One region of the Paenisporosarcina sp. genome, then DNA from elsewhere that is predicted to be linked to it. Evidence: riboswitches for the same ligand, from Rfam matches in the RefSeq annotation. Region 1 holds a riboswitch; the other holds the start of a gene.
What was found. A riboswitch is a leader RNA that binds a small molecule or an ion and turns the genes downstream of it on or off. The one in region 1 is predicted to bind cobalamin.

Region 1 (3,195 bases):
TGAATGGTTAAATAAGCAATTTCTTCATAAAGGACATCTGCTAACTTAACTGCTTCTTCCGACTCCCAACGAATACTGTTAAGTGCTAGTAAATGATGCCAGCCGAATGTCCCTAACCCTATTCCACGATAACGGGCATTTGTTCGCTCTGCTTGAGGTACAGGTATCATGTTTAAATCAATGACATTATCGAGCATACGAACTTGGATTTCGATTAATCTTTCTAACACATTGTCTGGGACAGCCTTACCTAGATTAATAGATGACAAATTACACACCACAAAATCTCCAGGTTTTTTTCTCGTTACAATCACGTCATCTTCAATCGAAATGGATTCAAATACTGTGGCACTCATATTTTGCATAATTTCTGTACATAAGTTACTGCTGTAAATCATTCCTTGATGTTTGTTTGTATTACTTCGATTCACTTCATCTCTGTAAAACATAAACGGCACGCCTGTTTCAAGTTGGCTTTTCATTATTCGCTTCATCAAGTCGATTGCAGGAACGACTTCACGAGAAAGTCTTGTATCCCTTACACATTCTTCATATTTCTTTCTAAATGTTCCCGCCCCTTTTGTTTCATCAAAATAATCTTCAAGAGAATACCCTTTAAGCGTTCGAATTTCATGCGGGTCAAATAAAACCCAATCTTCTCGAGCTTCTACTTTTTCCATAAAAATATCCGGTAAACAAACGCCTGTGAAAATATCATGTGCTCGCATCCGCTCGTCCCCATTGTTCAATTTCAAATCCAGAAACGGCAGGATGTCTTTATGCCAAATATCTAAATATACAGCCATTGCTCCTTGGCGTTGACCTAGCTGATCGACACTTACCGCTGTATTATTAAGTTGCTTAATCCATGGTAATACACCACTTGATGCCCCGATAAATCCACGAATGGATGAGCCCCTGCTTCTTACCTTCCCCATATAAATCCCGATTCCCCCTCCAAATTTTGAAAGAGTCGCCACATCTGTATTGGAATCGTAAATTCCTTGAAGGCTATCATCCACTGTGTCAATAAAACAACTGGATAGTTGTCCATGTGGTTTTCCTGCATTTGAAAGTGTAGGTGTTGCAACAGTCATATATAAGTTACTCATTGCCCAGTAAGCTTCCTTTACCTTTCCAACCCGGTCCTTTTTCTCGGTACGCATTAAAGTCATTGCAATGATCATCCACCGTTCTTGAGGTAGTTCCGCAGGTGAATGATCAAAATTTCTTGCTACATATCGGTCCATTAACGTTTTCAAACCGATGTATGTAAAGAGCTTATCCCTTTCTGCATTAAGACAAATGCCCAGTTCAACAATCTCTTTATTCGAATATGCCTGTAATAATCTTTCATCATATAAACCCTTGTGTGTTAAAAGATTGACGTGCTCATAGAATTGGTTGTAGACGTTCTGCATATCTAAATTTCGCATTTTACCAATCACTTCATATGTGTGGTGCAAATATATTCGCGAAGCAACAAATGTCCAAAACGGCTCTACTTCATCCATTAAACTAAGGGCTTCGAGAACCATTGCCTTTGCCCACTCTCCATCTGTTCCCGTGGGGTTCTTTTTTTCCCATTTCGCATGTGCACGCTCAAGTGGAAGTAATTTTTCAAATCCATACTCCTCATGTAACTGTTCGAATACCTTTTCTTTTACCGAAAATATTTTTTGCAAAAGAACCAAACTCCTCTCACTAAACCCTTAAACACAATAGTAGTAAACGCAGCTTGATTCAAAATGGTGTAAGCTGTGTCTTTTATTAAACTGAAATCCGGAAATCAGTATTAAAAAAGCGATAGCTCAGCCTCTTCGGCTGAGCTATCGCTCAAAATTAAGTAAATGGAATTGAGTCAAAAAAGGTTGAATAAGGTAATGGAATCTGCCTTATAACCAGGCTCGCTTCCACTCCTCAACCCCCGAAGAAAGTGTTGCTTATCCGAAAAAAGGCAGGTCTCCTGGCTCGTGCATCTTCCTCCTGTTACCCTTCCCGTGAATTTTCACAGTGGTTGTGTAACATTTGTCCGCACTTACAGTTGCGGGGACAGCTTCGGCATTGACCGAATTCCCTTTTAAACCATACATGGTACCTTTTTTCGTTTGCATACTATATATTGTGTGTGTTTGTGAATTAAATCTAACATATTGTGTTTATTTCGTAAATAGGCAATTTATCAATTAACCGGAACGGTATTTAATTCAGTTAGAAAATACGTACGATCTCCCTAAGGAGGCAAATTTTTATGGTGTTATATAAACTGCCATTCTATTTTCTACAGTAAAAGACGACCATTTCGGTCGTCTTTTTTTACATGATAATAATGATAAATAGGATAGCTGCTAACACCAAACGATAAATCGCGAATGGAGTTAATTTCACACGCTCGATTAGCTTCAAGAAGAACTTAATTGAAATGAGTGCGAACACAAAAGCACTAATGAATCCAACAATGTAAAAAGATAAGTCATCTGGATTAACATGCTCCCAGTTTTTAAATAAGGATACGAAGCTTGCGCCAAACATGATCGGAACTGCCATAATGAACGTGAAGTCAGCGGCTGTTCTATGACTTAATCCGAACAAGACACCACCAGAAATCGTGGCACCAGAACGTGAAAAGCCTGGCCATAACGATAGACATTGAACAAGTCCAACAGAAAAAGCTTGTTTATATGTTATCTGATCTAATGTTTTTGTTTTAGGATCTTTTGGTCCATACTTATCCGCAAAAATCATTAAAATGGCACCAATAACTAAGCCAACTAGTACTGTTTCTACTGAAAATAAATGTTCATCAATAAAATCTTCAAATAATAACCCAAACACACCTGCAGGAATCAACCCTACTAAAACGTGAGTAAGCTTTAATTGTGAACCTGGTGCTACATCTTTCATTTTATAAAGACCAACTAAACTGAATAAACGCTTCCAAAAGACAACAACTACAGCCATAATCGATCCAAGTTGAATCACAATTTTGAATGTATTCGCTGAATATTTCCCTAGGAATTCAGACGTTTGCAACCACATATCATCCACAATAATTAAATGTCCTGTAGAAGATACGGGTGCAAACTCGGTCATTCCTTCAACAAAACCTAATATTAACGCTTTTAGTAATTCTAATAATTCCATAATATCTCCTTATGCTCTTCTTTTTCTAAATTGCATATACCACCAAATGAC
Region 2 (3,195 bases), 110 kb from region 1:
CATTTGGTCCAAGAATTCCAAGCATTTCTCCTCTTGCGACTGAGAATGAAACATTCTTAACAACGGGTGCGCCTTGATAACCGCCAGATATTTGGTCGACCTGTAACAAATTACGCACCTCCCGTTCGTCGTTGTTTGAAGAAAATAAAGGCAAACACTGGTGCGCCTAGAAATGCTGTGATGACTCCAATTGGAAGTTCTGTTGGTGCAATGATTGTGCGTGAAAGCAAATCACACAGAACTAACAATGATGCCCCGTTTAAAAATGATAATGGGAGTAATTGACGATGGTCTGCACCTGAAACAAGTCGAATCATATGTGGGACTACTAATCCGATGAAGCCAATTGTTCCTGATACTGCGACTGCTGCTCCCGTTAAAATCGAGCCACCAGCTAAGATCATCATTTTACGATTTTTGACGTTGACTCCTAGATGTTTCGCACGTTCTTCACCGAAGATTAATGCATTTAACTCTCTTCTGTTTAGCCAAAGTAATAGCGTTCCTATAACGATAAATGGCAACGCCATATTCACGTAATCCCACCCACGCATTGAAACACTGCCTAAAATCCAGCCAATGATTTGTCTAAGTTCTTCGCCAGTTAAGGCAATCATTAACGAAATGATAGACCCTAAGAATGAACTAAAAATGATTCCGGTTAAAATGATCGTTTCCATTTTCATGGAGCGGTCGACAAGCTTCGCAAACCCAATGACCGCTAACATGGTAATAAAAGCACCTGCCATGCTGAAAACGGGAAGTGTAAAGATGCCCAAGAACGGAATGGATATGCCAAAAAACAAAGTGATTACTGCGCCAACTGATGCACCGGATGACACACCTAATGTGTACGGATCCGCTAGTGGATTTTTAAGCAAACCTTGGAACGCCGCACCCGCAATTGCGAGTGAAGCTCCTACTAACCCGGCTAAAACAACACGCGGCATACGAATGTTCCAAAGTATATTAGATAATGCAGGGTCCGCTTGTCGATTCCAGAGAGTTGATACTGGAATCGACACGGTTCCGATGGTCACACCAGCAATCACAGCCGCGATCAATACGCAGATGGAAACTGCATAAGCGATTCCGGTTTTATTCATTAAAAGCCTCAGGATACACATTCTTCGCTACTAGCTCTAAGCCTTCTGCAAGGCGGGGTCCCATGCGTCCTGTCAAATCCGCATCCATGTCATGAACTGCTTTGTTTTTCACAGCCGTTACATCTGAGAAGCCATTTCGGTTTAACACAAGATTTACCGCGTCAGGTGTGTAATTTCCATAAGTTGTGAGAATGACATCTGGGTTTCGTTTGACAATTTCTTCTGGATCAATTTTAATCCAACCGTCTAGATCAGCTACTAGATTTTCTGCATTAATCATGCCTAACATTTCGTTCATGATTGTGTTTCCAGCTGGTGTGTAAATTTCAGGTTCTGGTGACACTTCCACGAGCACTTTCTTTTTCGTATCGACATCAGCTACTTTGTCTTGTACTTCTTTTATTTTCGCTTTCATGTCTTCTACGATTTTCGTCGCTTCTTCTGACTTGCCTGTTGCTTCACCAATTTCGTGAATGGTTTCGTATGTTGCGTCAAACGTTTCTGCGTTTGTCACTGTGTACACTTGAACACCAGCGTCACGAAGTTGTTGTAACCCTGCATCCCATGTTCCTAATGCTGATTCATGTGCAAGTACTAAGTCTGGATTTAATGAGATGATTTTTTCTACGTTAAATTCCATCCCGCCGATTTTCTCTTTTGAAGCGGCTTCTTCTGGGTAGTTGTCATAATCTGATACGCCCACAATTTCTTCACTTAAGCCTAAAGCGTACAAGATTTCTGTATTGCTTGGAATCATGGATACGATTGCTTTAGGTGCTTCTTCAAGTGTAACTTCATTTCCAGTCACGTCAGTGAGTGTCATTGGGTAAGAAGCGGCTTTTTCTTCTTGAACAGACGTGTTATCCGTTGTGTTTTCTTTCGGTTGAGCGTCATTTTGTCCACATGCGGTTAATAAAGATAGAGCCATTAATGATGTTAGTGCTAATTGCCAAAACTTTTTCATTGTGGTTTCCTCCTAGATGTTTGTGGTTTTTGAAAAACAAAAAATCCTCCGCGCAATGTCGGAGGATGGGAGGTTGAATTAAAGCAAGCACGCTTATGCGTAACTGCTGTCGATTCACACCATTCCTATCCTCGTAGGGTTGCTGAGTGTTAGCACGTAGGCAGGTCTCCTGGCTTGTGGTCAATGGATTGTGCGTCTTCCCAAAGTCGTTCGACTTCAGTGACTTGATGCACGTTCCTCACACATACAGTGGCGGGACCGCGTCGGATTTAAACCGACTTCCCTTTTAACTCTGCGATTTAAGCAGAGCACCTTCGTGTTAAAGCTATGTAATTCATTTTTCATTATACATGATTTGTTGAGCGTGTCGAGAGGGATTTTTTAAGCGGCATGGAGAGTGCAATTAAGATTGGTCTTAGTTATTTTGAGTGGTGGTTTTTTACAGAGTAGTCTTTCACGTTCACTCGGGACCCTTTGACAGAATCGATCAAGCTTTCACTTTCAAGTGAGAGTCTTTCACTTTCATATGAAGACCTTTCACTATATTTCGCTTTCCACGCGCGAAAACCCAGGAGTTTCCAACACCAAAGGCTGCTTTAGCAGCCCTAATTAGCTCTTTTACGCTTCGCTTCTGAGAAGAACTTCTTACTCAGCCTTAGTAACTTGCTCCGTCAATGCGAGATTATGCTATTTCATGCGAAGACCTTTAACTCATATTCATTTACATAATTTTTTCATTAAAAATAGCCACCCCGCTTTTAACGGAATGGCTAAGTTATTTCATTTACATTTTCTCAGGTGCGCTAACGCCAATCAGACGAAGTGCATTGGCAATTGTTGTGCGAACTGCTGTAATAAGTGCGATACGTGCACGTGTCATGTCTTCATTTGAAGGATCCAACACTTTTTCTGCGTTATAGAAGCTATGGAATGTAGCCGCTACTTCTTGAATGTAATTAGCCACGCGGTGTGGTGAGCGATTTTTTGCGGCGTCGGCTACGACTTGTGGGAAGTCTCCTACTTTCTTCAGTACATCAATTTCTTTTTCAGCTTGCAATAAATTCAAGTTCTCAGTCGAAGCTGTAAAGCCTTGTTCCTCAGCTTGTCGTAAAATTGAACTAATAC

Region 2: linked by a shared signal. The riboswitch ahead of AC3EA5_RS12095 (ABC transporter substrate-binding protein) and the one ahead of AC3EA5_RS11605 (ribonucleoside-diphosphate reductase subunit alpha) in region 1 are both predicted to bind cobalamin.

The regions. Positions count from the first base shown of each region.
Region 1 is NZ_JBYNRN010000033.1:30,388-33,582, reverse strand. It holds gene AC3EA5_RS11605 (ribonucleoside-diphosphate reductase subunit alpha) at 1-1,676, opposite strand, end outside; cobalamin riboswitch at 1,940-2,117, opposite strand; gene AC3EA5_RS11600 (undecaprenyl-diphosphate phosphatase) at 2,317-3,144, opposite strand; gene AC3EA5_RS11595 (DedA family protein) at 3,154-3,195, opposite strand, start outside.
Region 2 is NZ_JBYNRN010000033.1:139,040-142,234, reverse strand. It holds gene AC3EA5_RS12105 (adenosylcobinamide amidohydrolase) at 1-109, opposite strand, end outside; gene AC3EA5_RS12100 (FecCD family ABC transporter permease) at 111-1,106, opposite strand; gene AC3EA5_RS12095 (ABC transporter substrate-binding protein) at 1,099-2,070, opposite strand; cobalamin riboswitch at 2,213-2,401, opposite strand; gene argS (arginine--tRNA ligase) at 2,855-3,195, opposite strand, start outside.